4 regions of the Pseudocitrobacter cyperus genome follow, and region 4 is predicted to be linked to each of the others. Evidence: riboswitches for the same ligand, from Rfam matches in the RefSeq annotation. Region 4 holds a riboswitch; each other region holds the start of a gene.

Region 1 (4,440 bases), on a different contig from region 4:
GCGCATGATTTGCCATGGCGCTTCAGATAATCATCTGAGCGTCTTGTTACCGGGGGAATCCGCCGATAGCGCCGTCATTGAACTGCACCGCAGGCTGTTTGAGTAAGACGCATTGGGGCGCTAACGCGCCCCTGTTCATTGCTGAAGCAGCAAGTTTCTTGTAACCTTCCCCGCTTCCAGGTCGCACTTCACTACCGGACGCCTCATGACAACTCACCGCTCCAACGATCCTTTACACGGCGTTACGCTCGAGATGCAGATAAATGCTCTTGTTGCCCGCTATGGTTGGGAACAACTGGCTAAACGGGTCAACATTAACTGCTTCAAAAAAGATCCCAGTGTGAAATCCAGTCTCAAATTTTTGCGACGCACCCCGTGGGCTCGCGCAGAAGTTGAAGCGCTTTATCTCGATTCACTGGAAGATAACACCGCTCCCGAACCCACGTTTAACCCGTGGTTGCAGGGACGTGACGATAAGATCTGATTCCCTTCCCCCGCAAATCGTAAGAGAATATCGCCACTCAAGGGACTAGTAGAAAACAGGCGTTTATGATCATCTCTTTGCGGGGCGTCTCCCCGGTCACTCAGGTTAAAAAAATTGGCACCCTGGTTGCCGCCGCTTTACTTGTTGTCAGTTGCTCTTCTAAACCGCCGAGTTCGCTGGTTACACCCTCTGGCAATCAATCACAGCCTTCGGTGAAGTCACCACAAAACAGTGAACCGATGCGCGGCGTTTGGCTGGCGACGGTCTCTCGCCTCGACTGGCCTCCGGTTAACACCGTGAATATCAGTAGCCCGGCCATTCGTATTAATAAACAGAAAGAAGCGCTCACCGCCAAGCTGGACAATCTTAAACAGCTCGGTATTAACACCGTGTTTTTCCAGGTCAAGCCAGACGGAACTGCCCTATGGCCATCAAAAATTTTGCCCTGGTCCGATACGTTAACCGGCAAAATTGGCGAAAACCCCGGTTACGACCCCCTGCAGTTTATGCTGGATGAAGCGCATAAGCGCGGCATGAAAGTCCACGCGTGGTTCAACCCCTATCGGGTGACGACAAATACCAAACCCTCGACGGTGGCGGAGCTTAATCGCACATTGTCGCAGCAGCCGGCCAGTATCTTTGTTTTGCATCGTGACTGGATCCGCACCTCCAGCGACCGTTTTGTGCTCGACCCCGGTATTCCTGAAGTCCGTGACTGGATAACCAGCATTGTGGCGGAAGTGGTGACAAACTATCCCGTTGATGGCGTGCAATTTGATGATTATTTCTATACGGAAACCCCCGGTTCTGCGCTGAATGATAACCAGACATGGCGCACATACGGGCAGCAATATGCCTCGAAAGCGGACTGGCGTCGTCACAATACGCAGAGCCTGATTGAGCAGGTTTCACACACCATTAAGCAACTGAAACCTGGCGTTGAGTTCGGCGTAAGCCCGGCGGGCGTCTGGCGTAACCGCTCTCACGATCCGTTAGGCTCAGATACGCGCGGGGCGGCGGCTTATGATGAGTCCTTTGCCGATACACGCCAGTGGGTGAAACTGGGTCTGCTGGATTACATCGCCCCGCAGCTATACTGGCCGTTCGCCCGGGATGCAGCCCGTTATGATGTGCTGGCTAAATGGTGGGCAGACGTCGTTAAACCCACCAATACGCGGCTATACATCGGGGTGGCGCTTTACAAAGTCGGAGAACCCTCCAGGAAAGAGCCCGACTGGGCGATTAATGGCGGTGTGCCGGAACTGAGCAAACAGATCGATTTAAACGAATCGATTCCCGGTATCAACGGCACCATCCTGTTCCGGGAAGATAATCTTAATCAGCCACAAACGCGTCAGGCCGTGAACTACCTCAAAACTCGCTGGGGACACTAATGCACGGAATCGATAACCCTCTGCTATGCTTACCCTGACATTCTTTACTGGAGAAAGGATATGGGACTGTTTAACTTCGTGAAAGAAGCTGGTGAAAAACTGTGGGATAAGCTGACGGATACGCATCAGGATCAGGGTGAAAAAGTGATGGAGCACCTGAAGAAACTTAACATTCCTGGCGCGGATAAGGTTCAGGTCACCGTGGTCGATGGCAAAGCCAGCGTCACTGGCGATGGCTTAACCCAGGAACAGAAAGAGAAAATCCAGGTGGCGATCGGTAACGTCGCGGGCGTCAGTGAAGTTGAGAATAACATTAAGGCGGCGGATACTTCCGATGAAGCGACGTACTACACTGTGAAATCCGGTGATACGCTGAGCGCCATTTCAAAGTCGGTTTATGGCGATGCCAATAAGTATAACGCCATTTTTGAAGCCAACCGCCCTATGCTCTCCCACCCGGATAAAATCTATCCTGGCCAAACTTTACGTATTCCTAAAATCTGATACCCCCCGCTTACCGGGAGAGCTACCCGGTAAGCCTCCTCTCTCGTTGTATTCACAAGCGAAATATCGTATAAAACCTCCTGTCCGAGGGGTGTCCAGAATGGGCTGAGATGGCGTAAGCCGAACCCTTAGAACCTGATCTGGGTCATGCCAGCGAAGGGACGGGTTAGCCATTTTTCTGTACAGCCATTCCTGTTCTTCCCTCATTGCGCCCGGATCTCCACTCATTACTGGAGGTCCCATGTCTTTATCGATGTTTGAAAGCGGTCTTTACGGACGCCTTCGCCAGCAGGCAGGTAGCCACTGGCGCGGTTATGTCGCCCATGATTTTGTGCAGCAACTTGGCGCGGGCACTCTGCCTGAGCCTGCGTTCCGCCGTTATCTGACCCAGGATTATCTGTTTTTAATTCATTTCGCTCGTGCCTATGCTTTGCTGGTGAGTAAGCTGCAAACGCCTGCACAGATGCGTGCCGCAAGCGCATCGTTGAACGCCATTCTGAATGAACTTCCCCTGCATCTCAGTTACTGCCAGCAATGGGGATTATCGGAATCGGATATCATCCAGGTCGAAGAGGCCGCAGAGACCATCAATTACACTCGCTATGTACTGGATGTCGGCCATTCCGGCGATGTGCTGGATCTGCTTACCGTCCTGATGCCCTGCGTTGCGGGCTATGCCGAAATCGGTCTGCGCCTTCTGAATGACCCCGCGACAGTTTTCGAGGGCAACCCTTACGGCCCGTGGATCCGCAACTACGGTGATGAAAGCTATCTTGCCGGTGTTCAGTCATCACTGACCCTGTTCGAAACCCTGGCGCAGCAACGCGGCGGCGACAGCCGTTTCGCCGAACTGACTACGCTTTTTACCACCGCAACCCGACTGGAAGGCGCATTCTGGCAGATGGGGCTGGATGCCAAATCATGATGGATGTGAATACATCACCGGCCATCAGAGTGGCTGATTTAACGTTACGCTATGGGGCTAAAACGGTATTTGAAAAGCTCAATATCGACATTCCGGCGGGACGTTTTGTCTCTTTATTGGGCGCGAGCGGTGCGGGAAAAACCAGTCTGCTGCGTATCGTCGCCGGGCTGCTGTCCCCTACGTCAGGCACAGTAACGGATGACAAAGGTCGCCCACTAAGCGGGCGGATCGCCTGGATGGGGCAACGCGATTTGCTCTATCCGTGGCTGACGATTGAACAGAATGTGTGTCTCGGTTCACGTCTGCGCGGCGAAAAAGCTGACCGTGAGCGTGCGCAATATCTGCTGGAGCGCGTGGGGCTGAGCGGCTGCGGCGCATCACTCCCTGAAACGCTTTCTGGCGGGATGCGCCAGCGCGCCGCGATTGCACGAACCCTCTACGAGCAACAACCCATCGTGCTGATGGATGAACCCTTTTCAGCGCTGGATGCCATTACCCGGGCAACCATTCAGACAATGGCCGCAGAACTTCTGGCCGATCGTACCGTGCTACTGATTACGCACGATCCTGCGGAAGCATGTCGCCTCAGCCATAAGATCCTTGTGCTATCGCAACATCCGGGTGGAATTGATGATACGAACTCGCCCGACGGATCTCCGCCACGCCAGATTGATGACCCTGCGGTCATCCAGAGTCAGAGTGCCCTGATGAGATTGTTAACCAGGAGCACACAATGAGCGTTCTTTCACGTATCTGGCGCGGGTTAACCCTGTTTATTGGGCTAATCGGTTTGTGGTGGCTGGCGACGCTGGGAGATATTCCTGCTTTTCTGCTCCCGTCCCCCGTCGCGGTGATCCAGGCGCTTCACGATAACGCCCGCTATCTGGGGTGGCACACGCTGATTACTCTTTCTGAAATCGCCAGCGGTTTGGTCATCGGCGTGCTGCTGGGGGCGATACTGGCGCTCTGTATGGTCTTTTCTCCCCGCCTTCAGCGCTGGGTTATGCCAGTGGTGTTAACCAGTCAGGCGATCCCTGTCTTTGCCCTCGCCCCTTTACTGGTGCTGTGGTTTGGCTTCGGGATGAGCGCCAAAGTGACGATGGCGGTATTAATTATCTTCTTCCCGGTGACAT
Region 2 (4,440 bases), on a different contig from region 4:
TGGCTAATCAGCACCAGCGTCAGGCAGCAGGCCATCTGGATCAGCGCCAGCATCGCCGCCCGCGCCGGGTCATAATCAAAATTGAGCGCCTGGTAAATGGCGAGTTCTATGGTTGTGGCTTTCGGCCCGCCGCCCAGTGAAAGCACGGTGGCGAAGCTGGCGAAGCAGAGCATAAAGATAAGCGCGCTGATGGGCAGGATTTGCCGACGTAACCACGGCCATTCCACGAAGCGAAAGAAGTTAAACCCACGTATGCCGAGCTGGGCGGCAAGCTGACGTTGTTCGCCGGGGATCTGTTCCAGCGCCTGCAATAGCAGACGCGTCGCCATCGGCATATTGAAAAAGACGTGCGCCAGCAAAATGCCCTGTAAGCCGTAGGGCGAGAAGCGCCATTCCAGCCCCAGGGCGGCAAAAATCTGCGCCAGCCAACCCTGGCGACCGTAAACGCTCAGAATGCCGAATACCGCGACCAGAACAGGGAGAATTAACGTCATTGCGCACAGGCGCAGCAACAGTTCGCGGCCAGCAAAGCGGCGGCGATAGAGTGCGCGGGCGAGGAAAATGGCAGGCACAACCGACAGCAGCGCAGAGAGAAATGCCTGCCAGAAAGAGAAACGCACCACATGCCAGAGATAGCTATCGGCCAGCAGCGTATGCCAGCTTGCCTCCGGGGCGCTTAACCAGAGTGACAGAAACGCAGCCAGCGCCACAGCGACGATAAGCACCGCCGCTGTGAGGCCTGGCCAGAACCAGCCGGGAATTAACGGCTGACGGCGCGTTGCCATGCTGCAATCCAGTTCTGTCGTTCTGCGGCCACTTCCTGCGGAGTAAATTCCAGCGCGGTTTGCGGTTTGGCGAGCGCATCAAAACCCGCAGGCAGCGTTACTCCGGCCACCGGATACATCCAGTTGCCGGTCGGAATGGCCTGCTGGAACGCCGGAGATACCATAAATTTCAGGAATTTTTCTGCCAGTTCCGGCTGTTTGCTGGCGGCAGTGCGCGCTGCCACTTCTACCTGTAAATAGTGCCCTTCGGCAAACGGCGCGGCGGCGTAGTTGTCTTTTTTCTCTTCGATAATATGATACGCCGGGGAGGTGGTATAGCTCAGCACCAGGTCGCTCTCGCCTTTCAGGAACAGGCCGTAGGCTTCACTCCAGCCTTTAGTGACGGTGACGGTTTTTGCCGCCAGTTTTTGCCAGGCTTGCGGAGCATCATCGCCGTAGACTTTTTGCATCCACAGCAGCAGGCCAAGCCCCGGTGTGCTGGTGCGCGGATCCTGATAAATCACGCGCCATTTCTGATCGCTCTCAACCAGTTCTTTCAGGCTTTTCGGCGGGTTTTTCAGTTTGTTTTTGTCATAAACAAAGGCGAAATAGCCATAATCGAAGGGCACGAAGGTGTCATCGCTCCAGCCGCCGGGAACGTTAACGGCGCTTACCGGCACGCCGCTTTTAGCGAACAATTTTGTCTGGCTGGCGGCTTGCAATAGATTGTTATCGAGCCCCAGCACTACGTCAGCTTTGCTTTTTTTCCCTTCCATGCGCAGGCGATTAAGCAGGGAAACGCCATCTTCCAGAGCCACGAATTTCAGCTCGCAGTCACAGTCGGCTTCAAAGGCCTTTTTTACCACCGGGCCCGGGCCCCAGTCGGCAGCGAAGGAGTCATAGGTGTAAACCGTGAGCACCGGTTTGGCGAAAACTGGCATGGCGAGAAGCGCCAGCAGTGGCAGACATTTTTTTAACACTTTGCACCTCAGTAAGCAGGTGGCAAAGGATTTTGAGTTGGCCTCAAATCCCTCCGCCGGCGTTATCCGGATCAGGTTCGACGGGTATCTCTCAGCAAACTTCTGCACCCCGTTGAGTAGCTCGCTATTGTAATGATTACGTGAATAAATCAAAAGCGCTATGGATCCGGCGGAGCGAACCACGCGGATTTAAAGTCGAACCAGCCCAGCGTGTTCATTCGCACCCCGCGCATACTGCGTTGCCCCTGGATGCGCAGCCAGTGGTGGATGAGCGGCACAATCGCCTGCTGCTCCAGTAGCTGCTGGCACCAGGTCGGGAGATCCAGTTCACCCGCATGCCACTGACGAATGTCGCCCTGCCAGTCGCGCGCGATGCAGCGCTGAAGAAGCGGCACTTCACAGAGGTGGGCAAACAGGGAGAAATCCAGCGGCATGGTGAAATTAGCGCTGTTAAGCCACACATCGCTGACCACCTCGCCGCTGTGCCATTCGTCATAATCGATTTCATGAATTTCCAGTTTAACGCTATGTTCTGCCAGAAGTTTTTCCATAATTCTGGCAATAACCCGATGTTCGACGTGGTCGCGATAGAAACCGAGCGTAATGCGTTCCAGCCCGGCGGGTTTTTCGCTGATTTTTCTATGTGCGTGGTGCCAGCGCGGCAGCATGCCGTAGGCCGGGAACCAGTACTGCTGATACTGTTCAGAGGCGTGATAGAGCACATTCGCCGGGGAAAGTATGTGACTCAGCCAGCGGCGCACATTCTGATTAGCGCCGCGTGGTGAACGCGCGTCGAACAACAGATAGTAGCAGCCCTCTTCAAGACGGCTTTCGACGGCCTGCTCGCTTTGCGTGGTGCCCTGCAATGTGAGCCCGCAGCTAAGATCTTCCGCTACATCAGGGAGTACCCAAACATTCACTTCGTCTATTAATGCGCGAAACCCGAAGTATTCTTCGAAGGCATGTATTTTGAGCTGGTTCTGATTATTGCGCACTACCGCATAAGGGCCGGTACCAATCGGCTGATGGGCGAAATGGGGGAGTGAAGGCCATTCGCGCGGTAAAATCATCGCCGGTGTATGGCCCAGCAACCACGGCAGCCAGCGGTCGGCGTGGGAGAGATGGATATCCAGCGTCCAGGCGGTGGGAGAGACAATTTGCGTGATATGGGAGTAGAGCGGCAGAGCGTTAATACGCTCCAGCGAGCGGATAATGTCTTCCATCTCCAGCTCGCGGCCATTATGAAAATGAATACCTGGGCGCAAATAAAAGCGCCAGTGCAAAGGGGAAATCTCCTTCCAGTGGTGCGCAATGTCGGCTTCCAGTTCCCCATTTTCCTCATTTATGCGCGTCAGGGCGCTGAAAATCTGCCGGGCGATATGGGTTTCTGAACGGCGTAACGCCGTGCCAGGCAACAGATTTTGCATCGGGCGATAGTAGAGGACGCGCAGGATATGCCGCCCCTGGCGGAAGCTGCGCCCCAGATGCGAGACCAGCATTTGCCGCACCGTCGATTTATCACCAACCAGTTGCACCAGTTGGTCGATGCGATCCTGTTCCAGCAGGTCTTCTGCCCGCTGCTGCTGTAATGCCAGCCCGGTATAGAGAAAGGTTAAACGTGACCGTTTACCGCGCCCGGCCTCGGCTTCCCAGGTCAGCCAGCCGCGCTCTTCCATGGTGTTTAACAGGGTGCGCATGTGGCGGCGTGAACAGCTCAGTAGCTCCGCCAGTTCGTTCAGCGTCGTTTCCTGCGCCTTGCCATCGCAGCATTGCCACAGCCGGATGAATTGTTGTTGCAGTCGACCAGAAGGCATAAAAGGGGAACTCCTGACAAAAACTCAGCAATTTATTAATCCCTATATTAAGCCAATAATCAGTTTCGATGAAGCGGGGAGGTGAATATGAAGAGGTCAACCACACGTCAGTTCTATCAGTGCTATTTTCACGCGACACGCCATGTTTGCTGGCTGGCCCGCCAGATGGCAGGGATGCGGCTCAAAATGCTTGAAGATCTGATGCAGTGGGAGGTTACGCGCTCGACCTCTGAACACTAAATCGCCAAATCATGTGTGACTGAGTATTTGCCAGCAGGTATCATCTGCTGGCTTTTTTTATTTCTCGTGCGCTAAAGGATCTCTCATGCTCTGGATTATGACGATGGGACGACGTCTCAACGGTGTCTACGCGGCCTTTATGCTGGTGGCGTTTATGATGGGCGTTGCCGGGGCGTTACAGGCGCCGACGCTCAGTCTGTTTCTCAGCCGGGAAGTGGGCGCACAGCCGTTCTGGGTGGGGCTGTTTTATACGGTTAATGCTATCGCCGGGATCCTGGTCAGCCTGTGGCTGGCAAAACGATCTGACAGTCAGGGCGATCGTCGCAAGTTGATTATGTTCTGCTGCCTGATGGCGGTGGGAAATGCGCTGCTGTTCGCCTTCAATCGTCACTATTTAACCTTGATCACCTGCGGCGTGCTGCTGGCGTCTATCGCCAATGCCGCGATGCCACAGCTTTTTGCACTGGCGCGTGAGTATGCAGACAGCTCGGCGCGGGAAGTGGTGATGTTCAGTTCGGTGATGCGTGCGCAGCTTTCTCTGGCGTGGGTAATTGGCCCGCCGCTGGCGTTTATGCTGGCGCTGAATTACGGCTTTACGATGATGTTCGCGATTGCCGCCGGGATTTTTGCCATCAGCCTGGC
Region 3 (4,440 bases), on a different contig from region 4:
TCCGGGTTTAATGCGGCCAGTCGCTCGCGTGTCGCATCCGCTTTGGCGCGGGCGATGTCGTGCGTGGTAAACGTAATCTGACGGTGAAGATTGCTGAGATGGACTTCGTCATCGTCGGCAAGCACTAATGTGCCGACGCCCGCGCCGGCAAGATAGAGCGCCGCAGGCGCGCCCAACCCGCCGAGCCCGACGATAAGCACCCGGCTGGCGAGCAATTTTTGCTGGCCCTCCACGGCGATATCCTCCAGTAACATCTGGCGGCTGTAGCGCATGAAATCGCGATCATTCATCGCCCACTCCTGCCAGCGCCAGTAGCTTTGCGGTGGCGTCGCGCCAGTCTGCGGCCTGCGTAATCGCACTCACGACAGCGATGCTGCCGACGCCGGTCGCCAGCACCGCTGGGGCGCGTTCAAGGCTGATACCGCCAATGGCAACCGTCGGGTAATCTCCCAGCCGTGAGATATGTACGGCGAGTTGCTCCACCCCCTGCGGCGCGGAAGGCATCTGCTTGGTTTGCGTGGGGAATACGTGGCCAAGGGCGATGTAGGAAGGCTGCGCCGCCAGCGCGACGTCAATTTCCATATCATCATGGGTCGACACGCCAAGCCGTAAGTTGGCTGCGCGAATCGCATCGAGATCGGTCGTTTCCAGATCTTCCTGCCCCAGATGCACGCCATAAGCCTGGTGTTTAATCGCCAGACGCCAGTAGTCATTAATAAACAAACGCGCGTTATAGCGCCGACCCAACGCGATGGCGGCGATGACATCAGCCTCTACCTCATCATCCTGCTTATCTTTTATGCGTAGCTGGATTGTGCGCACACCGGCTTCCAGCAAACGTGCGATCCACTCCACGCTATCGACAACGGGATAGAGACCTAAACGGAAAGGAACCGGGGGAAAATGGGGCTGATACATTATTGATTCTCCTGAGGGATATAAATTTCGCCACCCCGGGCGCGGAACTGCCCGGACATCCCGGCCATGCCATCCTCCACGGCTTGTTGCGCTGCGTAATCGCGCACTTCCTGGGTGATTTTCATGGAACAGAATTTGGGGCCGCACATGGAGCAGAAATGAGCAACCTTGCCAGATTCCTGCGGCAGTGTTTCATCGTGATACGCACGGGCGGTGAAGGGGTCGAGGGCGAGGTTGAACTGATCTTCCCAGCGAAATTCAAAGCGCGCTTTCGACATGGCGTTATCGCGAATTTGCGCGCCGGGATGGCCTTTTGCCAGGTCTGCCGCATGGGCGGCTATCTTATATGTGATAAGCCCTTGTTTTACGTCTTCTTTGTTGGGTAAGCCAAGGTGCTCTTTTGGCGTCACATAACAGAGCATGGCGCAGCCGAACCAGCCAATCATTGCCGCGCCAATCCCGGAGGTGAAATGGTCGTAACCAGGGGCAATGTCGGTGGTGAGCGGCCCGAGTGTATAAAAAGGCGCTTCGTGGCAGTGTTCCAGCTCTTCAGTCATATTGCGGCGGATCATCTGCATTGGCACATGGCCGGGGCCTTCAATCATCACCTGTACGTCATACTCCCAGGCGATTTTCGTCAGCTCACCCAGGGTATGCAGTTCGGCAAATTGAGCTTCATCGTTAGCATCCTGAATGGAGCCCGGGCGCAGGCCGTCGCCCAGTGACAGCGAGACATCATAGGCCGCACAGATTTCACAGATTTCGCGGAAGTGCTGATAGAGGAAGTTTTCCTGATGATGCGACAGGCACCATTTCGCCATGATCGATCCGCCGCGTGACACAATCCCCGTCAGGCGTTTGGCGGTCATCGGCACGTAGCGCAGCAGTACGCCCGCATGAATGGTAAAGTAGTCGACGCCCTGTTCCGCCTGCTCCAGCAGTGTGTCGCGGAACGCTTCCCAGGTGAGATCTTCAGCGATCCCGTTGACCTTCTCCAGCGCCTGGTAGATCGGTACTGTGCCAATCGGTACCGGGCTGTTGCGCAGGATCCACTCGCGGGTTTCATGGATGTAGCGACCCGTTGAGAGATCCATCACCGTATCGGCTCCCCAGCGTGTCGCCCACACCAGTTTTTCCACCTCCTCCTCAATAGAGGAGGTGACTGCCGAGTTGCCAATATTGGCGTTCACCTTCACCAGGAAGTTGCGCCCGATGATCATCGGTTCTGATTCCGGATGATTAATATTGGCCGGGATTATCGCCCGACCAGCCGCCACTTCGGCGCGCACGAACTCAGGCGTAATATTTGGCGGCAGCAACGTACCGAAACTTTGCCCCGGATGCTGCTGACGCAGCGCTTCGCTGCGAATACGCTCGCGCCCCATGTTTTCGCGCAGGGCGATGAACTCCATCTCCGGGGTGATTACCCCCCGGCGCGCATAGTGCAGTTGGGTGACGCGTTTGCCGGGTCGCGCACGTTTTGGTGTCAGCAGGCCGGTGAAGCGCAGCGCATCGAGAAACTCATCTGCCAGGCGTGACTGGGTATAGGCGGAGCTGCGCGCTGTTAACGTTTCGCTATCTGCACGCGCATCAATCCATGGCTGGCGAAGTTTTGCCAGCCCCTGGCGAACATCAATCGTTTCTGCCGGGTCGCCGTAGGGGCCAGATGTATCGTAAACCGGAATCGCTTCGTTCTCTTCGAACTGCGGGTTCTCTTTGCTTCCGCCGATGAGCGTCGGGCTTAGCTGGATCTCGCGCATGGGGACGCGCACGCCAGCCTGTGAGCCTGTAAGATAAATACGGCGCGAGTTAGGGAAAGCAGTGCCTTCCAGAGTATGAATAAAGCGTTGAGCCTGTTCGCGTTGTTCGCGGCGGGTTAGTTTTGTTGTAGACATAGCGCATACCAGATTGAAAGGATATGGCTTGTCAGACGACGGATGGAGTAATGGCTGCACAGCGCCCGTGAAGGCAAAGGCATAAAACTAAATTACTCTTGTTCCCTTCGCAGGTATTAGCCTGATCAGGTTCCGCGGATCCCGAATTAACGGTCTCAGCCTGTGCTTTCACACGTGGCACTCCGACAAGATGTAGCCCCTCTAAAGGGGCAATGAATGTAAACTACGCGTTAATGCGTAAAATCTCAAGCGGGACGTTTGATCCCGCCATTCTCGTGCATTGCATCCAGCACAAGCATAATTAGCTTATCTTCGAGTTCAAAACGCGCCTCCAGCGCTTCGCCGATATCCGACAACGCCTGTTGAAATTCAAAGCAATTATCGTGATCGATGGCCGTCTCCAGGCTGGAGTCGTAGTATTCCATAATTAACTGGGTATTGGCTTCCAGCCTGGGCCAGATTTTGGTGGCGGTTAAAAGCGCATTGTCGCCTTCCAATTTATGGAGAATGCGTTCATAAATACTGAAGTGACAGGAGGAGAGGTAGTCCACCAGTCGCTGACAAAAATCATCCAGTGCTTTTTCATTCAGCCGTATAAACGATTCTTTGCCAGGCTTAATCCCAATCAGGTTGGAATAAGCGACAAGCAATTGCTTGCGTATGTTGAGCCAGCGGTCGACCAGTTTGTTACTGCCTCCAACATGCTCCGTCAGGCTTTCGAGCTGGTTTAACATGTGATTGACTCCGCACAAGTGGGTTTAAAGACTGCGCACTAAGATGTAACGATAATGTAAATAACATGCCAGTGAAGCAAAGGTAGTGCAATAGATATGGATCGTATAATTGAAAAATTAGACATCGGCTGGTGGGTCGTCAGCCATGAGCAAAAATTATGGTTGCCGGGCGGTGAATTACCCTGGGGCGAAGCGGGAAATTTCGATCTTGCGGGGCAACGCGCGCTGCGGATTGGTGAATGGCAAGGCTCGCCGGTGTGGCTGATTCAGCAACCACGTCGCCATGATATGGGCTCGCTGCGGCAAATTCTCGACCAGGATGCGGGCCTGTTTCAACTGGCCGGGCGTGGCGTGCAGTTAGCGGAGTTCTACCGCTCGCATAAATTCTGCGGCTACTGCGGGCATACCATGCACCCGAGTAAAACCGAGTGGGCAATGCTCTGCGGCCACTGCCGCCAACGCTACTACCCGCAAATCGCCCCCTGCATTATCGTCGCTATCCGCCGTGATGATTCCATTCTGCTGGCCCAACATACCCGTCATCGCAATGGCATACATACCGTACTGGCCGGGTTTGTCGAAGTGGGCGAAACGCTCGAGCAGGCCGTCGCGCGTGAAGTGATGGAGGAGAGCAGTATAAAAATCAAAAACCTGCGTTATGTCACTTCCCAGCCATGGCCATTCCCGCAATCGCTGATGACCGCGTTTATGGCCGAATATGACAGCGGCGATATCGCGATCGACCCGAAAGAGCTGCTGGAAGCTAACTGGTATCGCTATGACGATTTACCGCTTTTGCCGCCGCCAGGAACCGTCGCACGTCGGCTTATCGAAGACACTGTCGCACTCTGCCGGGCAGAGTATGAGTGACACTCATGTTACACTGGCGTGAA
Region 4 (4,440 bases):
AAATGCCCACGGTCGCCAGCGCAGTCATGTTTTCGGACTCCTGTGGCGAATATGTTCCCGAGCTGGAATTAGAAAGGAGAGTACAGGATTGTCGCTTTTTCAACGTTTCCCCTGCGGGGGCGACGCACAATCGTGTCGCACTCCTTTGTGCGGCTGCGGAAAAGGCGCTGGCGTATGAAGGTGCCGAGGCAGCGGACAGCGATCTCAGATTCGGGCGATTCACTCAGGCCGTGCTGAAAGGCCTGAGCGGATCGTCGGCCCGATGGCGGCGTGGCAGGTGGAGCGTCAGTTGTCGCGATCTCCTCGACGACCTGAAATCACTGCGTCGCGTCTTCTTTGGGCACTGGGAAGACCTGCCGTTTGAGCCTTACTACGCCGTTGCTCAAACGGACATGCTTCCTGTCGTTTTTCCCGACGCTACCCAATTCAGGTTGCCGCTTATTGTCATCACGGATCCGCCGGAGCGAATGCAGGATTATGCCTTCATCATCAGCCCGAAGAATGACCCGGCTTCACCGTGGTTACAGACTCGGGCGGCGGGAAATGCCGGTGCGTGGGCGACGACTGTTCCGCCGGGGCTGGAGGCGCTTTATGCCATTGCCGTCAGGGACAATAACCACTACACCTTATTGCTCCAGCCCAAGGAGCCCTTGTTTGATCAATGGGTAACTGTGCCATGAAAACAACGCTGCACTTCGAAGCTCCCGGTGATTTATCGGTTGGAACGGTCAGGATCACCGGGGAGGGGGAAACTATCGCCGACTGGGTCGCCACGCCTGACAATCGTATCTTTCGGCAGGATGATCTGAAATCCGGTATCTATTCGGCTGAGATAAGCCCGGCGGGCGTATCGCCGCAATCTGTTGTGTTTCAGGTAGAAGAAGGGAGAGTCAACAGCGTGGTGCTGCCTTCGTTTACTGCGCTCTCTTCATCTGGCAGTAAGACGAGCTTTTTTGATTCGACCAGTCAGCAGACGGTAGCGGAAGTCCCACCATCGATGAACCAGCAACTTCAGTCTATGTGGAGGATATTTGATGCCGATGAGAGCGAGACAGCCAGTCGCTCCCGGGAAAGTGATTTGGTATCTGAACACTTATCGAATGTTGCTCCTGACATTTCCCGCAAGAAAATACGTCTTTCTATTGGACTATCCGAGGAGAAAAACGGGCGTGAAACCTTTGGTCTCTTCAGCGGCCAATCGCGTATGGCGTTATTTCCCGGGCGGCTGGAAATCGAAATACCTGCCGATCCCTTGCGTAATCCCTGGGCCGGGCAGCGCGTCAGGCTCTCGGCTTCCAGCGAGGGGGTGCGTATTGAGAGATGTCTGCTTCCGCTCTATCAGGGAGGAACGAAAATTGTGCTTGTCGCCCCACCGTTTTCAGCCGCAGATATCGAGCTTAGTATTCTGCCTGTCGACCCACGTCTACGGGCGCTCATCCGCACCCTGGACGCCGGGACTTCGGCTGATGCTACCGCTGTTCGTGATGATATTCCTGGCCTGAGCGATCGCTGGACATTGCTGCGCGATGATGCGGATCCCTGGCGGGCAATGCTGGTCGGTCTGCTGGCGATTCGCTTTCCGGACATATTTCAGAGTATCGATCTTGCCTGGGCAGACGCGCTGGTTGAGCGCGCCAGTTGGGCGTTTGAGGCGCATGTCATTCGTGCCAGCCTGACGCTGAGCACGGCCAGCAACGCGTCGACGGCCTCTCTGGAGAAGACGGTTGAGCAGGCAATTACGTACCTGGCGCAAGCCCAGGTTGCCGGCTCTCCCTATTTTCGCTATACGAATCAGTTGTTTGCTGAGATGGCCTTAGGAATATCCGATTACCTTGCTAAAAGCAGTAGCGGGAAGATATCCCCCGCGGTGAAGCGGTTTTATCGTCTTTATAATCGCTGGCACAGGGAGCTTCCGCTGCAACGGGGCGCGGGCCCTACATTCACATGGCTCGCCCGGGATCAGGCCGCATTAAAAGAACATCACCTGCTGGTTCCCCACAGGAATCCGTCTGGTAGGCTTCGCACCCAGGATACCCTCGTCATATTCGAAGGTAGGGTAAGTGCAGGCCAGATAGAGATCATCGGCAAGGACAACTCACCGGCTCATCCCCCGGAAGATTACGATAAGGTGACTTCCTCATCCTGGTTCTCTGTTGGCCCTGATGACGCTATCGATCTCCCCGCGTTCAGGCGCCCGCCAGGCCCGGATGATGATCCCAACAAGGGGCGTTTTGGCGGGGAAGCGAGGCAGGGCGGTTTTCGGATCGCGGCGGCGTTCTCGGCTTCGAAACGACAAAACTGGGTTAACGTTGCGCTGATCGTTGAGGCAGATAGCGCAGAGCGTGTGGCGCTCGGCGATTTCGCGTGGTTTGTGCTCCATCCTACTTTTTCACCTTCGATAATGAAAGTCGCTTTCCGGGGGCGCAGAGCGCAATTGCGCCTGCAGGTATGGGGCGGCTTCACGGTTGGGGTATGGTTGCCGAAAACCGGGGATGAACTTGAAATCGATCTCGCGAGCATTCCTGATGCGCCAAAAATCGTAAAAGAGCGCTAATGCCCGTGGTGTTGGGCTTTTGCCGTTTACAAGACGATCTGCGGGCATTACTATCGACACTGATTTTAAATGACTCGGGGTGCCCTTCTTTGTGAAGGCTGAGAAAAACCCGTACCACCTGATCTGGATAATGCCAGCGTAGGGAAGTCAGAGACCATCCGGTCATTGCTTCTGAACGTCCTGGCAGGAGCAAACCATGCAAGCAGAGCCGCTTAGTCCCGCGCAAATTGCGCATTCGCTACATCTTTTCCGCCAACACGCCCCCCTGGTTCACTGTATGACTAACGATGTCGTGCAGACCTTTACCGCCAATGTTCTGCTTGCCCTGGGGGCATCGCCCGCGATGGTGATCGATGCGCAGGAAGCCGCGCAGTTCTCTGCGATTGCCGATGCGCTGTTGATAAACGTCGGTACGCTGACTCAGCCGCGCGCGCAGGCAATGCATGCCGCCGCGCTGAGTGCGAACCAGTCAGGCAAACCCTGGGCGCTTGACCCGGTGGCGGTGGGCGCGTTGACGCTGCGCACGGAATTTTGTCAGCAACTTTTAAAGTTAAAACCTGCCGCTATTCGCGCTAACGCCTCAGAAATTATGGCGCTTGCCGGAATCAGCGCGGGCGGGCGCGGCGTGGACACAACCGACACTGCGGCCGCGGCACTGCCTGCCGCACAGGCGCTGGCGCGTCAGATCAACACCATTGTGGCGGTGACGGGCGAAGTGGATTACATCACTGATGGTCAACGTGTTGTCGCCGTTACGGGCGGCGATCCGCTGATGACTCGCGTGGTTGGAACCGGATGCGCGCTATCGGCGGTGGTTGCCGCGAGTTGTGCGCTGCCGGGCGACAGGCTCGATAATGTTGCTGCCGCCTGCGCCTTTATGAAGCGGGCGGGCGCACAGGCCGCCGCAGGGAAGGGGCCTGGCAGTTTTACCCCGGCTTTCCTCGATGCGCTGTATGCACTCAACGGGGAGGCGCTGGCATGAAACGGATTAACGCATTAACGATAGCCGGTACTGACCCAAGCGGCGGTGCGGGGATTCAGGCTGATCTGAAAACGTTCTCGGCGCTGGGCGCATACGGCTGTTCGGTGATCACGGCGCTGGTGGCGCAAAATACGCATGGAGTGCAGTCGGTCTACCGTATTGAACCCGATTTTGTCGCGGCGCAACTGGATTCAGTCTTTAACGATGTGCGCATTGATACCACCAAAATCGGCATGCTGGCGGAAACGGATATTGTGGAAGCCGTGGCGGAGCGTTTGCAGCGCCACCGTGTGGAAAACGTGGTGCTGGATACGGTAATGCTGGCGAAAAGCGGCGATGCGCTGTTATCCCCGGCAGCGGTGGAAACTCTGCGTAAACGCCTGCTGCCCCAGGTCTCGTTAATCACGCCAAACCTGCCGGAAGCCGCGGCGTTGCTGGATGTTCCCCATGCGCGCAACGAACGGGAGATGCTCGAACAGGGACGCGCGCTGCTGACTATGGGGTGTGGTGCCGTGTTGATGAAGGGCGGTCATCTGGATGATGCCGAAAGTCCTGACTGGCTCTTTACCCGCGAGGGTGAACAGCGTTTTACCGCGCCGCGCGTACAGACTAAAAACACCCACGGTACCGGTTGTACGCTCTCTGCCGCGCTGGCGGCGCTACGTCCGCGTCATCGCAGTTGGGGTGACACGGTGCTGGAAGCTAAAACCTGGCTCTCCGCCGCGCTGGCGCAGGCCGATACGCTGGAGGTCGGCAGCGGGATTGGCCCGGTGCACCATTTCCATGCCTGGTGGTAATGTTCACTGCTATTTCCTCTGCCAGAGCGTACTCTTCCGGGCTATACTGGCCTGGGGCCTATTGCAGAGAAAGATAAATGGAACAAGCACATACCCGGTTGATTGCG

What was found. A riboswitch is a leader RNA that binds a small molecule or an ion and turns the genes downstream of it on or off. The one in region 4 is predicted to bind thiamine pyrophosphate.
Region 1: linked by a shared signal. The riboswitch ahead of tenA (thiaminase II) and the one ahead of thiM (hydroxyethylthiazole kinase) in region 4 are both predicted to bind thiamine pyrophosphate.
Region 2: linked by a shared signal. The riboswitch ahead of thiB (thiamine ABC transporter substrate binding subunit) and the one ahead of thiM (hydroxyethylthiazole kinase) in region 4 are both predicted to bind thiamine pyrophosphate.
Region 3: linked by a shared signal. The riboswitch ahead of thiC (phosphomethylpyrimidine synthase ThiC) and the one ahead of thiM (hydroxyethylthiazole kinase) in region 4 are both predicted to bind thiamine pyrophosphate.

Annotation. Positions count from the first base shown of each region.
Region 1 is NZ_JAYMYY010000001.1:506,922-511,361, forward strand. It holds gene lysC (lysine-sensitive aspartokinase 3) at 1-106, shown strand, start outside; gene VSR74_RS02480 (VF530 family protein) at 206-484, shown strand; gene VSR74_RS02485 (glycoside hydrolase family 10 protein) at 550-1,878, shown strand; gene lysM (peptidoglycan-binding protein LysM) at 1,939-2,382, shown strand; TPP riboswitch at 2,460-2,561, shown strand; gene tenA (thiaminase II) at 2,624-3,307, shown strand; gene VSR74_RS02500 (ABC transporter ATP-binding protein) at 3,304-4,044, shown strand; gene VSR74_RS02505 (ABC transporter permease) at 4,041-4,440, shown strand, end outside.
Region 2 is NZ_JAYMYY010000002.1:157,659-162,098, reverse strand. It holds gene thiP (thiamine/thiamine pyrophosphate ABC transporter permease ThiP) at 1-785, opposite strand, end outside; gene thiB (thiamine ABC transporter substrate binding subunit) at 761-1,744, opposite strand; TPP riboswitch at 1,775-1,866, opposite strand; gene sgrR (HTH-type transcriptional regulator SgrR) at 1,903-3,558, opposite strand; gene sgrT (glucose uptake inhibitor SgrT) at 3,646-3,798, shown strand; gene VSR74_RS09525 (sugar efflux transporter) at 3,884-4,440, shown strand, end outside.
Region 3 is NZ_JAYMYY010000013.1:19,337-23,776, forward strand. It holds gene thiF (thiazole biosynthesis adenylyltransferase ThiF) at 1-290, opposite strand, end outside; gene thiE (thiamine phosphate synthase) at 283-918, opposite strand; gene thiC (phosphomethylpyrimidine synthase ThiC) at 918-2,813, opposite strand; TPP riboswitch at 2,899-3,008, opposite strand; gene rsd (sigma D regulator) at 3,059-3,547, opposite strand; gene nudC (NAD(+) diphosphatase) at 3,644-4,417, shown strand.
Region 4 is NZ_JAYMYY010000004.1:251,154-255,593, forward strand. It holds gene VSR74_RS15025 (hypothetical protein) at 1-680, shown strand, start outside; gene VSR74_RS15030 (pYEATS domain-containing protein) at 677-2,554, shown strand; TPP riboswitch at 2,620-2,716, shown strand; gene thiM (hydroxyethylthiazole kinase) at 2,751-3,536, shown strand; gene thiD (bifunctional hydroxymethylpyrimidine kinase/phosphomethylpyrimidine kinase) at 3,533-4,333, shown strand; gene VSR74_RS15045 (GntR family transcriptional regulator) at 4,411-4,440, shown strand, end outside.